Regions from separate parts of the Pseudomonas sp. HLT2-19-2 genome, predicted to be linked through region 2. Evidence: predicted binding sites of a transcription regulator. Region 2 holds the regulator's gene; the other holds the start of a gene.
The links. The regulator FliA, encoded in region 2, starts transcription of late flagellar genes. The targets are predictions, from matches to a motif close to CTAAAGTTTNNNNNNNNNNNGCCGNTAA.
Positions count from the first base shown of each region.

Region 1: ACYZTU_RS01900 (methyl-accepting chemotaxis protein) is a predicted target of FliA. The motif match lies at 5,939-5,966, and genes of this name have one in related genera.

Region 1 covers NZ_CM142712.1:391,764-399,481, forward strand. Annotated here, with positions in the region: rRNA gene ACYZTU_RS01870 (16S ribosomal RNA) at 159-1,697, shown strand; tRNA gene ACYZTU_RS01875 (tRNA-Ile) at 1,859-1,935, shown strand; tRNA gene ACYZTU_RS01880 (tRNA-Ala) at 1,966-2,041, shown strand; rRNA gene ACYZTU_RS01885 (23S ribosomal RNA) at 2,292-5,183, shown strand; rRNA gene rrf (5S ribosomal RNA) at 5,338-5,453, shown strand; rRNA gene rrf (5S ribosomal RNA) at 5,560-5,675, shown strand; gene ACYZTU_RS01900 (methyl-accepting chemotaxis protein) at 6,083-7,718, shown strand, end outside.
Region 2 covers NZ_CM142712.1:4,485,244-4,492,961, reverse strand. Annotated here, with positions in the region: gene flhA (flagellar biosynthesis protein FlhA) at 1-419, shown strand, start outside; gene flhF (flagellar biosynthesis protein FlhF) at 431-1,759, shown strand; gene fleN (flagellar synthesis regulator FleN) at 1,876-2,706, shown strand; gene fliA (RNA polymerase sigma factor FliA) at 2,703-3,443, shown strand; gene ACYZTU_RS20855 (chemotaxis response regulator CheY) at 3,611-3,982, shown strand; gene ACYZTU_RS20850 (protein phosphatase CheZ) at 4,005-4,793, shown strand; gene ACYZTU_RS20845 (chemotaxis protein CheA) at 4,847-7,090, shown strand; gene ACYZTU_RS20840 (protein-glutamate methylesterase/protein-glutamine glutaminase) at 7,140-7,718, shown strand, end outside.

The DNA.
Region 1 (7,718 bases), 1.9 Mb from region 2:
CTTTAACAACTGAATCAAGCAATTCGTGTGGGTGCTTGTGGAGTCAGACTGATAGTCAACAAGATTATCAGCATCACAAGTTACTCCGCGAGAAATCAAAGATGTAACCAACGATTGCTGAGCCAAGTTTAGGGTTTCTTAAAAACCCAAAGATGTTTGAACTGAAGAGTTTGATCATGGCTCAGATTGAACGCTGGCGGCAGGCCTAACACATGCAAGTCGAGCGGCAGCACGGGTACTTGTACCTGGTGGCGAGCGGCGGACGGGTGAGTAATGCCTAGGAATCTGCCTGGTAGTGGGGGATAACGCTCGGAAACGGACGCTAATACCGCATACGTCCTACGGGAGAAAGCAGGGGACCTTCGGGCCTTGCGCTATCAGATGAGCCTAGGTCGGATTAGCTAGTTGGTGAGGTAATGGCTCACCAAGGCGACGATCCGTAACTGGTCTGAGAGGATGATCAGTCACACTGGAACTGAGACACGGTCCAGACTCCTACGGGAGGCAGCAGTGGGGAATATTGGACAATGGGCGAAAGCCTGATCCAGCCATGCCGCGTGTGTGAAGAAGGTCTTCGGATTGTAAAGCACTTTAAGTTGGGAGGAAGGGCATTTACCTAATACGTAAGTGTTTTGACGTTACCGACAGAATAAGCACCGGCTAACTCTGTGCCAGCAGCCGCGGTAATACAGAGGGTGCAAGCGTTAATCGGAATTACTGGGCGTAAAGCGCGCGTAGGTGGTTCGTTAAGTTGGATGTGAAATCCCCGGGCTCAACCTGGGAACTGCATTCAAAACTGTCGAGCTAGAGTATGGTAGAGGGTGGTGGAATTTCCTGTGTAGCGGTGAAATGCGTAGATATAGGAAGGAACACCAGTGGCGAAGGCGACCACCTGGACTGATACTGACACTGAGGTGCGAAAGCGTGGGGAGCAAACAGGATTAGATACCCTGGTAGTCCACGCCGTAAACGATGTCAACTAGCCGTTGGGAGCCTTGAGCTCTTAGTGGCGCAGCTAACGCATTAAGTTGACCGCCTGGGGAGTACGGCCGCAAGGTTAAAACTCAAATGAATTGACGGGGGCCCGCACAAGCGGTGGAGCATGTGGTTTAATTCGAAGCAACGCGAAGAACCTTACCAGGCCTTGACATCCAATGAATCTGCTAGAGATAGCGGAGTGCCTTCGGGAACATTGAGACAGGTGCTGCATGGCTGTCGTCAGCTCGTGTCGTGAGATGTTGGGTTAAGTCCCGTAACGAGCGCAACCCTTGTCCTTAGTTACCAGCACGTCATGGTGGGCACTCTAAGGAGACTGCCGGTGACAAACCGGAGGAAGGTGGGGATGACGTCAAGTCATCATGGCCCTTACGGCCTGGGCTACACACGTGCTACAATGGTCGGTACAGAGGGTTGCCAAGCCGCGAGGTGGAGCTAATCCCAGAAAACCGATCGTAGTCCGGATCGCAGTCTGCAACTCGACTGCGTGAAGTCGGAATCGCTAGTAATCGCGAATCAGAATGTCGCGGTGAATACGTTCCCGGGCCTTGTACACACCGCCCGTCACACCATGGGAGTGGGTTGCACCAGAAGTAGCTAGTCTAACCTTCGGGAGGACGGTTACCACGGTGTGATTCATGACTGGGGTGAAGTCGTAACAAGGTAGCCGTAGGGGAACCTGCGGCTGGATCACCTCCTTAATCGACGACATCAGCTGCTCCATAAGCTCCCACACGAATTGCTTGATTCATTGAAGAAGACGATAAGAAGCAGCCCTGAGGGGTTGTAGCTTGGTTGGTTAGAGCGCACCCCATGCTTTGTGGTAGAGAGCAGGGTGAGGTCGGCCTTATAGCTCGAAATTGGGTCTGTAGCTCAGTTGGTTAGAGCGCACCCCTGATAAGGGTGAGGTCGGCAGTTCGAATCTGCCCAGACCCACCAATTTTGTGTGGGAAACGCCTGTAGAAATACGGGGCCATAGCTCAGCTGGGAGAGCGCCTGCCTTGCACGCAGGAGGTCAACGGTTCGATCCCGTTTGGCTCCACCACTAACTGCTTCTGTTTGTTGAAAGCTTAGAAATGAGCATTCCACCAAGACGGTGATGAATGTTGATTTCTAGTCTTTGATTAGATCGTTCTTTAAAAATTTGGGTATGTGATAGAAAGATAGACTGGGCGTTACTTTCACTGGTAACGGATCAGGCTAAGGTAAAATTTGTGAGTTGCTCTTTATGAGCAAGAATCGAATTTTCGGCGAATGTCGTCTTCACAGTATAACCAGATTGCTTGGGGTTATATGGTCAAGTGAAGAAGCGCATACGGTGGATGCCTTGGCAGTCAGAGGCGATGAAAGACGTGGTAGCCTGCGAAAAGCTTCGGGGAGTCGGCAAACAGACTTTGATCCGGAGATGTCTGAATGGGGGAACCCAGCCATCATAAGATGGTTATCTTAAGCTGAATACATAGGCTTAAGAGGCGAACCAGGGGAACTGAAACATCTAAGTACCCTGAGGAAAAGAAATCAACCGAGATTCCCTTAGTAGTGGCGAGCGAACGGGGACTAGCCCTTAAGTGGCTTTGAGATTAGCGGAACGTTCTGGAAAGTACGGCCATAGTGGGTGATAGCCCTGTACGCGAAAATCTCTTAGTCATGAAATCGAGTAGGACGGAGCACGAGAAACTTTGTCTGAATATGGGGGGACCATCCTCCAAGGCTAAATACTACTGACTGACCGATAGTGAACTAGTACCGTGAGGGAAAGGCGAAAAGAACCCCGGAGAGGGGAGTGAAATAGATCCTGAAACCGTATGCGTACAAGCAGTGGGAGCCCACTTTGTTGGGTGACTGCGTACCTTTTGTATAATGGGTCAGCGACTTATTTTCAGTGGCGAGCTTAACCGAATAGGGGAGGCGTAGCGAAAGCGAGTCTTAATAGGGCGTCTAGTCGCTGGGAATAGACCCGAAACCGGGCGATCTATCCATGGGCAGGTTGAAGGTTGGGTAACACTAACTGGAGGACCGAACCGACTACCGTTGAAAAGTTAGCGGATGACCTGTGGATCGGAGTGAAAGGCTAATCAAGCTCGGAGATAGCTGGTTCTCCTCGAAAGCTATTTAGGTAGCGCCTCATGTATCACTGTAGGGGGTAGAGCACTGTTTCGGCTAGGGGGTCATCCCGACTTACCAAACCGATGCAAACTCCGAATACCTACAAGTGCCGAGCATGGGAGACACACGGCGGGTGCTAACGTCCGTCGTGAAAAGGGAAACAACCCAGACCGTCAGCTAAGGTCCCAAAGTTATGGTTAAGTGGGAAACGATGTGGGAAGGCTTAGACAGCTAGGAGGTTGGCTTAGAAGCAGCCACCCTTTAAAGAAAGCGTAATAGCTCACTAGTCGAGTCGGCCTGCGCGGAAGATGTAACGGGGCTCAAACCATACACCGAAGCTACGGGTATCACTTAGGTGATGCGGTAGAGGAGCGTTCTGTAAGCCTGTGAAGGTGAGTTGAGAAGCTTGCTGGAGGTATCAGAAGTGCGAATGCTGACATGAGTAACGACAATGGGTGTGAAAAACACCCACGCCGAAAGACCAAGGTTTCCTGCGCAACGTTAATCGACGCAGGGTTAGTCGGTCCCTAAGGCGAGGCTGAAAAGCGTAGTCGATGGAAAACAGGTTAATATTCCTGTACTTCTGGTTATTGCGATGGAGGGACGGAGAAGGCTAGGCCAGCTTGGCGTTGGTTGTCCAAGTTTAAGGTGGTAGGCTGGACTCTTAGGTAAATCCGGGAGTCTAAGGCCGAGAGCTGATGACGAGTTACCCTTTGGGTGACGAAGTGGTTGATGCCATGCTTCCAAGAAAAGCTTCTAAGCTTCAGGTAACCAGGAACCGTACCCCAAACCGACACAGGTGGTTGGGTAGAGAATACCAAGGCGCTTGAGAGAACTCGGGTGAAGGAACTAGGCAAAATGGCACCGTAACTTCGGGAGAAGGTGCGCCGGTGAGGGTGAAGCATTTACTGCGTAAGCCCATGCCGGTCGAAGATACCAGGCCGCTGCGACTGTTTATTAAAAACACAGCACTCTGCAAACACGAAAGTGGACGTATAGGGTGTGACGCCTGCCCGGTGCCGGAAGGTTAATTGATGGGGTTAGCTAACGCGAAGCTCTTGATCGAAGCCCCGGTAAACGGCGGCCGTAACTATAACGGTCCTAAGGTAGCGAAATTCCTTGTCGGGTAAGTTCCGACCTGCACGAATGGCGTAACGATGGCGGCGCTGTCTCCACCCGAGACTCAGTGAAATTGAAATCGCTGTGAAGATGCAGTGTATCCGCGGCTAGACGGAAAGACCCCGTGAACCTTTACTATAGCTTTGCACTGGACTTTGAATTTGCTTGTGTAGGATAGGTGGGAGGCTTTGAAGCGTGGACGCCAGTTCGCGTGGAGCCAACCTTGAAATACCACCCTGGCAACTTTGAGGTTCTAACTCAGGTCCGTTATCCGGATCGAGGACAGTGTATGGTGGGTAGTTTGACTGGGGCGGTCTCCTCCTAAAGAGTAACGGAGGAGTACGAAGGTGCGCTCAGACCGGTCGGAAATCGGTCGTAGAGTATAAAGGCAAAAGCGCGCTTGACTGCGAGACAGACACGTCGAGCAGGTACGAAAGTAGGTCTTAGTGATCCGGTGGTTCTGTATGGAAGGGCCATCGCTCAACGGATAAAAGGTACTCCGGGGATAACAGGCTGATACCGCCCAAGAGTTCATATCGACGGCGGTGTTTGGCACCTCGATGTCGGCTCATCACATCCTGGGGCTGAAGCCGGTCCCAAGGGTATGGCTGTTCGCCATTTAAAGTGGTACGCGAGCTGGGTTTAGAACGTCGTGAGACAGTTCGGTCCCTATCTGCCGTGGACGTTTGAGATTTGAGAGGGGCTGCTCCTAGTACGAGAGGACCGGAGTGGACGAACCTCTGGTGTTCCGGTTGTCACGCCAGTGGCATTGCCGGGTAGCTATGTTCGGAATAGATAACCGCTGAAAGCATCTAAGCGGGAAACTAGCCTCAAGATGAGATCTCACTGGGACCTTGAGTCCCCTGAAGGGCCGTCGAAGACTACGACGTTGATAGGTTGGGTGTGTAAGCGCTGTGAGGCGTTGAGCTAACCAATACTAATTGCCCGTGAGGCTTGACCATATAACACCCAAGCAATTTGCGTCGAAAGGCCAGATTGCGGTGTGTGAAGACGAAACGAACCGAAAGTTCGAGATACTCACAAAACACCAAACTATCGCATACCCATTCGCTGGAGCGTGAACCTGCAAAGGCCCACGACCTGGCTACCGAATTTCTTGACGACCATAGAGCATTGGAACCACCTGATCCCATCCCGAACTCAGCAGTGAAACGATGCATCGCCGATGGTAGTGTGGGGTTTCCCCATGTGAGAGTAGGTCATCGTCAAGATTAAATTCCGAAACCCCTATCTGCGTATGCAGGTAGGGGTTTTGTTTTAGTATAAGTCACCAATTTTGCTGGCACGTTACGCTGTAACGGGCTGGTCACAGAATTTCTTGACGACCATAGAGCATTGGAACCACCTGATCCCATCCCGAACTCAGCAGTGAAACGATGCATCGCCGATGGTAGTGTGGGGTTTCCCCATGCGAGAGTAGGTCATCGTCAAGATTGAATTCCGAAACCCCTGTCTGCTAACGCAGACAGGGGTTTTGTCGTTCTGGGCTGGCTAAAAGCTCAGTGGCGCCATAGTCGAACATCAAGACATCCAGAGAGATGTTATCTACCGAACCATCGTTGAAGCTGCGTAACACGTACTCATAGCGGTGGGTTGCGCCCGTACGAATAACCGTTCTTACAAAAAGGCTGATGAGCGCTCTGGCACGCCGTTCGGCGGGTATCTGACAGGAATGCCGACCATTTCGTACAAACCCCTAAGTTTTCTCCGGTTTGTGCCGACAGACTGATGAGACATGCGTGCACCAACGTAGAGCGGCCCCAGAGCACTGGCTGCGCTGTTACATGGAATGTTGCACTCCGTAACGCATCCCCACTTTTTGCATAAGAAGTCGCATGAAATGAATCTCAAATTCAGTCATAAAATCCTGCTGGCCGCCTCCGGCGTCGTGGTGCTGGCTTTTGCGTTGTTCACTTTGTACAACGACTATCTGCAGCGAAATACCATCCGTGAAAGCCTTGAATCGAGCGTCCAGCAAGCTGGCGATCTGACCGCCAGCAGCGTGCAGAACTGGATGAGCGGCCGTGTGCTGGTGTTGGAAAACCTCGCGCAGAATGTTGCACATCAAGGCGCCAATGCCGACCTCCCGGGGCTTGTCAATCAACCGACCCTCACCTCGAACTTCCAGTTCACCTACGTGGGCCAGGCCAACGGCGTGTTCACTCAGCGCCCGGACGCGAAGATGCCTGACGGTTACGATCCGCGTCAGCGTCCCTGGTACAAACAAGCGATGGCTGCCGACAAAACCATGCTGACCCCGCCTTACATGGCTGCCGTCGGTGGCCTGGTGGTGACCATCGCCCTGCCGGTGAAAAAGAACGGCGAGTTGCTCGGCGTGGTCGGTGGTGACCTGAGCCTGGAAACACTGGTGAAGATCATCAACTCGGTGGACTTCGGTGGCATCGGCCACGCGTTCCTGGTCAGCGCCGACGGTCAGGTGATCGTCAGCCCGGACAAAGACCAGGTGATGAAAAACCTGAAGGACATCTACCCGAACGCCGGCGTGCGCATCGAGAAGGGCAATCAAGAAGTCACCCTGAACAAGCAGGACCGTATCCTTTCGTTCACGCCGGTCAGTGGTCTGCCGAATGCCGAGTGGTACATCGGTCTGTCGATCGACAAGGACAAGGCCTACGCGCCACTCAGCCAATTCCGCACTTCTGCGCTGATCGCGATGTTTATCGCCGTGACGGCCATTGCGGTGCTGCTGAGCCTGCTGATCAATGTATTGATGCGTCCACTGACCACCATGGGCCGTGCGATGCAGGACATTGCCCAAGGTGAGGGCGACCTGACCCGTCGCCTGGCCGTGGAAAGTAAAGACGAGTTCGGTGAGCTGGGCGGTTCGTTCAACCAGTTCGTGGAGCGAATTCACGCGTCGATTTCCGAAGTGTCATCGGCAACCCGTCAGGTTCACGACCTGTCGCAACGGGTGATGGCCTCGTCCAACGCCTCGATCGTCGGCTCCGACGAGCAAAGCGCCCGCACCAACAGCGTAGCCGCGGCGATTAATCAATTGGGCGCCGCCACCCAGGAAATCGCCCGCAATGCCGCCGATGCTTCCCAGCACGCCAGCGGTGCGAGCGAGCAGGCCGATGACGGTCGGCAGGTGGTGGAGAAAACCATTCTGGCGATGACCGAGTTGTCGCAGAAAATCAGCCTGTCCTGCACTCAGATCGAAACCCTGAACGCCAGCACCGACAACATCGGGCACATTCTGGATGTGATCAAAGGCATCTCCCAGCAAACCAACTTGCTCGCGCTCAACGCAGCCATCGAAGCGGCCCGTGCCGGTGAAGCCGGTCGTGGTTTCGCGGTGGTGGCGGACGAAGTGCGTAACCTCGCTCACCGTACTCAGGAATCAGCGGAGGAGATCCACAAGATGATCACCTCGCTGCAGATCGGCTCTCGCGAAGCGGTGACGACTATGAACGCCAGTCAGGCCTCCAGCGAACAGAGCGTCGAAGTGGCGAACC
Region 2 (7,718 bases):
CCAACAATGCCGCCAAGAGTCAAGATACTGCCGCGCTGGTGGCCGCCGTGCGCGTCGGCGTATCCCGCGCTATCGTCCAAAGCATTGTAGGCACTGACTCCGAGCTACCAGTGATCACCCTTGAGCCAAGGTTGGAACAGATATTGCTCAATAGTCTTCAGAAGGCAGGACAAGGCTCGGAAGAGGGCGTTCTGCTGGAGCCAAGCATGGCTGAGAAACTGCAACGCTCGTTGATCGATGCGGCGCAGCGTCAGGAAATGCAAGGTCAGCCGGTGATTCTGCTGGTAGCCGGTCCGGTTCGCGCGATGCTGTCGCGATTCGGCCGATTGGCAGTCCCGGGTTTGCACGTGTTGGCGTATCAGGAAATTCCTGACAACAAGCAAGTGACCATCGTTGCGACAGTAGGGCCCAACGGCTGAGGTAGTGGTTTATGCAAGTTAAGCGTTTTTTCGCCGCCGATATGCGTCAGGCCATGAAACTGGTTCGTGATGAGCTGGGCGCTGAAGCCGCCATCATTGGCAACCGCCGGATCGCCGGTGGTGTCGAGTTGACGGCTGCCCTGGATTACAAGTTGTCGGCGCTGGCCCCGCGCGTTCCGAACATGGAACTCGAAGACGAGCTGCGCAAGACCCAGTCGCGGATCGTTACCGCCCAGGCCGAACTGAGCCTGCGAGGCGAAGGCGAGAGCGACAAGAGCACCAATCGCCAGTTGTTCGCCGGCCTGCCACTGACTGCCGCCGAGCCGCTGATCGAACCGACCTACGCCGAACCCCGTCGGCCTGCACCGGCCGCTGCGCCAGCCTCCGGTGGTGTGGACCCGCGGGCGTTCGACTCGATGCGTTTCGAACTCAACAGCTTGCGCGAACTGATGGAAGTGCAACTCGGCTCCCTGGCCTGGAATCAGCTGCAAGGCAGCCGTCCGGCCCAGGCCAATCTTTGGCGTCGCCTGCAACGCATTGGCCTGTCCGGCCCGTTGTCGCGCGATTTGCTGGCGCTGATTACCGATATTGAAGAACCTCGTCAGGCCTGGCGCATGTTGCTGGCGCACCTGGCGCGGATGATCGCCACACCGGAAGTCGAGCCGCTGGAAGAGGGCGGTGTGATTGCCATGGTCGGCCCTGCCGGCATGGGCAAGACCACCACGCTGGCCAAGCTCGCTGCCCGCTACGTGCTCAAGTACGGCGCGCAGAATATCGCGTTGGTGAGCATGGACAGCTACCGTATTGGTGCTCAGGAGCAGCTCAAGACCCTCGGCCGGATCCTCAATGTGTCGGTGACTCACGTCGACCCGGGTCAGTCGCTGGTGCAGGCGCTGGAGCCCTTGCTGCGCAAACGCGTGGTGCTGATCGATACCGCGGGCCTCCAGGCCAGCGATCCGGCACTGCGCATGCAGCTCGAAAGCCTGGCCGGTCGTGGGATCAAATCGAAAAATTATCTGGTGTTGGCAACCACCAGCCAGAAACAGGTTCTAACGGCCGCTTATCACAGTTACAAACGCTGCGGCCTCGCTGGCTGCATCCTGACTAAACTGGATGAAACGGCAAGTCTGGGCGAGGTGTTGAGCCTGGCCATCAGTCATGAATTGCCGGTGGCCTACCTGACCGATGGCCCGCGGATTCCGGATGATTTGCATCTGCCGCGTCGTCATCAGTTGGTCAGTCGCGCCGTAAGCGTGCAAATGCAAGAAGAACCCAGCGAAGAAGCCATGGCTGACATGTTCGCTGATATTTACCACAGCCCGACCAAGCAGGTCGGCTGAGGTATTAATGAACTGTTTTTGTACCTACATCGATGGTCTGCCATGCATTGTTCATTTTGTGAACGCGCAGCCAGTAATGTGGCCTCCGTCTAAGTAAGACAAGGTAAAGAAAATTCATGGGCAGCATGCATCCCGTACAGGTGATCGCGGTGACCGGCGGCAAAGGTGGCGTCGGGAAAACTAACGTGTCAGTGAACTTGTCCCTGGCTCTAGCTGAACTCGGCCGGCGCGTCATGCTGCTGGACGCCGATCTGGGGCTGGCGAACGTTGACGTCCTGCTGGGACTGACACCCAAACGTACGTTGGCCGACGTGATCGAAGGCCGCTGTGAGCTGCGCGACGTTCTGTTGCAGGGCCCTGGCGGCATCCGCATCGTCCCGGCCGCGTCCGGCACTCAAAGCATGGTCCATCTGAGCCCGGCCCAACACGCCGGCCTGATCCAGGCGTTCAGCGATATCGGCGACAATCTCGACGTATTGGTGATCGACACCGCTGCGGGCATTGGTGACTCGGTAGTCAGTTTCGTTCGTGCAGCGCAAGAAGTCTTGCTGGTGGTCTGCGACGAACCGACCTCGATCACTGATGCCTACGCACTGATCAAACTGCTAAACCGCGATTACGGCATGAACCGCTTCCGCGTCCTGGCCAACATGGCCCAGAGCCCGCAGGAAGGTCGCAACCTGTTCGCCAAGTTGACCAAGGTCACAGATCGCTTCCTCGACGTCGCCTTACAATACGTCGGCGCGGTGCCTTACGACGAAAGCGTGCGTAAGGCTGTGCAGAAACAGCGCGCCGTCTATGAAGCCTTCCCGCGTTCCAAGTGCTCCCTGGCGTTCAAGGCCATTGCACAGAAGGTCGATACCTGGCCGTTGCCTGCCAACCCGCGTGGGCACCTGGAGTTTTTCGTCGAGCGCCTCGTGCAACAAACGGCAGGACCGGTGTTATGACAGCCAGCGGCTACAACCTCTACAAGAAGTCGGCACGTGACGCGCAGTACGAGCTGATCGAGCGTTACGCGCCACTGGTTAAACGCATTGCCTACCACTTGCTGGCGCGTCTGCCGGCCAGTGTCCAGGTCGAAGACCTGATCCAGGCCGGGATGATTGGCCTGCTTGAAGTGTCGACCAAATACGACGCCAGCAAAGGCGCGAGTTTCGAGACGTACGCGGGCATACGAATCCGCGGCGCGATGCTCGATGAAGTACGCAAGGGGGACTGGGCGCCACGTTCGGTCCACCGCAATACCCGGATGGTCAGCGACGCCATTCGCTCGATTGAAGCTAAAACCGGTCGTGACGCTAAAGATCACGAGGTTGCGGCCGAACTCCAATTGAGTCTCGACGATTATTACGGGATTTTGAACGACACCCTGGGCAGCCGGTTATTCAGTTTCGACGATCTGTTGCAGGACGGCGAACACGAAGGGCTGCACGAGGATGGCGCCAGTGCTCATCTGGAGCCGTCGCGCGATCTGGAAGATGAACGCTTCCAGATGGCACTGGCGGACGCGATTGCCAATTTGCCGGAGCGTGAGCGACTGGTGTTGGCGCTGTACTACGACGAAGAGTTGAATCTCAAGGAAATCGGTGAAGTCCTGGGGGTCAGCGAATCGCGGGTCAGCCAGTTACACAGCCAGTGCGCGGCCCGTTTGCGGGGGCGTTTGGGGGAGTGGCGAGCGCGCTGAAGGCAGTGTGGGGGCACTGCGAACGCGGCTGGTGGGGTGTTGAACCGCACGGGTCCCGATCTGTTGTGCTCCAGACAGTCATTGAGTGCTTTGCCGGATTGATTGAAATGGCGCGTCCAGGTGCTGGGCGCGTTTAAGACTGCTTGGAGGTCGAATTGAACAAGAACATGAAAATCCTCATCGTTGATGACTTCTCAACGATGCGGCGGATCATAAAAAACCTGTTGCGTGACCTTGGGTTCACCAACACGGTCGAGGCCGATGATGGCATCACTGCCATTCCTGTTCTCAACAGCGGGAGCATCGACTTTCTGGTAACGGACTGGAACATGCCTGGCATGACCGGTATCGATCTGCTGCGCCATGTGCGTGCCGATGAAAAGCTCAAGCATCTGCCGGTGCTGATGGTGACCGCTGAAGCCAAGCGCGAGCAGATCATCGAGGCAGCCCAGGCCGGTGTTAACGGCTATGTGGTCAAACCCTTTACGGCCCAGGCGTTGAAAGAAAAAATCGAAAAGATTTTCGAACGCATCGGTTGAGAAACTGCGCCACGGGGGAGCTATGGAGCATAACGAATCTTCACAGGGCGATTTCGAGTCGACCCTGAAAAAACACGCTGTTGAACTGGTCGAAAGCCTTGAAAAAGGCAGGTTCGGCGACGCCGTGCAACTGATCCATGAGCTCAACCAGACCCGTGACCGCGGCCTGTACCAGGAAGTGGGCAAGCTCACTCGCGAGCTGCATAGCGCGATCGTCAATTTCCAGATTGACCCGAACATGCCGCAAGCCGAGGAAGTGTCACAAATCACGGACGCCACCGAGCGTCTGGGCTATGTGGTCAAGCTGACCGAGGCCGCGGCCAACCGCACCATGGACCTGGTGGAAAACGCCACGCCGCTGGTCAACGGCCTGAGCAATGAAGCGCAGGCCTTGAGCACCGACTGGGGACGGTTCATGCGGCGCGAAGTCGGGGCTGAAGAGTTCCGCGAACTGGCCCGGCGAGTCGACGGTTTCCTGACACGCAGCAGCGAAGACAATCGCGTTGTGTCGAGCAACCTCAACGACATTCTGCTCGCTCAGGATTACCAGGACCTCACCGGTCAGGTGATTAAGCGTGTGACCCAATTGGTCACCGAAGTTGAAAGCAACCTGCTCAAGCTCGTGCTCATGGCCAGTCAGGTGGACCGCTTTGCGGGCATCGAACATGACCGTGAAGCGATGCTGGCTGAAAAAGATCCACAAAAACATCTCTCTCAGGGTGAAGGTCCGCAGATTCATGCCGATAAAAGAGAAGATGTTGTGTCCGGTCAGGACGATGTGGACGATTTGTTATCCAGCCTAGGATTTTAGAGTTTTAGCATTTTAGGTTTTTTAGGTTTTTAGACCTCGGGAGCACCCCCTTAATGAGCTTCGGCGCCGATGAAGAGATCCTTCAGGATTTCCTGGTTGAGGCCGGCGAGATTCTAGAGCAACTGTCCGAACAGCTGGTCGAGCTTGAAAGCCGACCTGATGATGCGGACTTGCTCAATGCAATTTTTCGCGGTTTTCACACTGTAAAAGGAGGCGCCGGCTTCCTCCAGCTCAACGAGCTGGTGGAGTGCTGTCACATCGCCGAGAACGTGTTCGACATCCTGCGCAAGGGTGAACGTCGCGTCGACTCGGAATTGATGGACGTGGTTCTCGAAGCGCTGGATGCGGTGAACAGCATGTTTACCGAAGTCCGCGAGCGCAGCCCGATCACTGCTGCCACGCCTGAATTGCTGGCAGCTCTGGCCCGTCTGGCCGAGCCGAAAACTGAAGAATCCGCACCGGTTGCCGAAGTGTTCGAAGCACCGGCTGCTGACAGCGAGTCGGGCGACATCACCGATAACGAATTCGAACAATTGCTGGACTCGCTGAACGCCGTCAAGGCGCAGGCAGAAGCCCCGGCAGCTGTGCCAGCGCCGAGTAGCAATGCGGCGGGCAGCGACGAAATCACCGATGCCGAGTTCGAGTCGTTGCTCGATCAACTGCACGGTAAAGGCCAGTTCGCCGTCGATGCGGTAGCTGCGGCGCCAGCCGCACCGGCTGCCCCGAAAGCGGCAGGCGACAGCTCCGATATCACCGACGACGAGTTCGAAGCACTGCTCGATCAGCTGCACGGCAAGGGTAACTTTGCCGTTGATGCGCTGGAATCGGCCATTGCTGCGGTCCCGGCCCCGGCTGCGCCAACCGCTAAAGCGGCTGGCGGCGATCTGATCTCCGATCACGAGTTCGAATCGCTGCTCGACGAATTGCACGGCAAAGGCAAGTTTACTGAAGTCGGTACCGCGTCGGGCGCCAGCGCTTCGGTTGCGGCGCCAGTTGCCAAGGCTGTAGCAGCGAAACCCGTTGCCAAAGCGCCCGAGCCTAAAGCCGAAGCGCCGAAGCCTGTTGCTGCTGCACCGGCTCCGGCTCGTGCCCCGGCCGCGCCACCGGCGGAAAAACCGGCCAGCGAAGCCGAGACGACCGTGCGGGTCGATACCGCGCGTCTCGACGAAATCATGAACATGGTCGGCGAGTTGGTACTGGTGCGTAACCGTTTGGTCCGTCTGGGCCTCAACAGCGGCGACGAAGCCATGTCCAAGGCGGTGTCGAACCTCGATGTGGTCACGGCCGACCTGCAAACTGCGGTCATGAAGACCCGGATGCAACCGATCAAGAAGGTCTTCGGGCGCTTCCCGCGCCTGGTTCGCGACCTGGCTCGTCAGCTCAAGAAAGAGATCAACCTGGAGCTGGTCGGCGAAGAAACCGACCTCGACAAGAACCTCGTCGAGGCCCTGGCCGACCCGCTGGTCCACTTGGTGCGCAACTCGGTTGACCACGGTATCGAAGAGCCGGCCGAGCGCGAAGCGATGGGCAAGCCTCGCAGCGGCAAGGTGATCCTGTCCGCAGAACAGGAAGGCGACCACATCCTGCTGTCCATCTCTGATGACGGCAAGGGCATGGACGCCGATGTTTTGCGCGGTATCGCGGTGAAAAAAGGTTTGATGGACAAGGATGCAGCAGATCGCCTCAGCGAGTCCGACTGCTTCAACCTGATCTTCGCGCCGGGTTTCTCGACCAAGACCGAAATTTCCGATGTCTCCGGACGCGGCGTGGGCATGGACGTGGTGAAAACCAAGATCGCCCAGCTCAACGGCACCATCAATATCTACTCGACCAAGGGCAAAGGCTCGAAGATTGTCATTAAGGTCCCGTTGACCCTGGCGATCATGCCAACGCTGATGGTCATGCTCGGCAACCAGGCGTTTGCGTTCCCGCTGGTGAACGTCAACGAGATCTTCCACCTCGACCTGTCGCGCACCAACGTGGTGGACGGCCAAGAAGTGGTGATCGTGCGGGACAAGGCACTGCCATTGTTCTACCTCAAACGCTGGCTGGTCGCCTCCGCCGCTCACGAAGAGCAGCGCGAAGGCCATGTGGTGATCCTTTCGGTGGGCACTCAGCGGATCGGCTTCGTCGTCGATCAACTGGTGGGCCAGGAAGAAGTGGTCATCAAGCCATTGGGCAAAATGCTCCAGGGAACCCCGGGCATGTCCGGCGCCACCATCACCGGTGACGGCCGAATTGCGCTGATTCTCGATGTACCGAGCATGCTCAAGCGTTACGCCGCACGGCGTATTTGATTCTGATGGAGCGGGGCGACTGAGCCTCGCTCCGTCTAACGGAGTGTTTATGGCAGTCAAAGTCCTGGTGGTGGACGATTCGGGGTTTTTCCGCCGCCGCGTCTCGGAAATTCTTTCAGCGGATCCGAACATCCAAGTTGTCGGTACGGCGACCAACGGAAAAGAGGCGATTGATCAGGCGCTGGCCCTCAAGCCAGACGTGATCACCATGGACTACGAGATGCCGATGATGGATGGCATCACGGCGGTGCGGCACATCATGCAGCGCTGCCCGACCCCGGTGTTGATGTTTTCCTCGCTGACACACGAAGGCGCTCGGGTCACTCTCGATGCGCTGGACGCCGGCGCGGTGGATTTCCTGCCGAAGAATTTCGAAGACATCTCCCGCAACCCGGAGAAGGTCAAGCAACTGCTGTGCGAGAAGATTCTCAGCATCTCGCGCAGTAACCGTCGTGCCAGCACTTACAGCGCTCCGGCACCCGTCGCCGCACCAGCCCCGACGCCTGCGCGTTCGAGCGTCAGCAGTTACGGCAGCAGCGCGCCTGCGCGTCCGGCACCGGCGCCGATTCCGGCGCGTACGCACGCATCCGCCTCGTCGTCGCCGAAACGCAAAGCCTACAAATTGGTC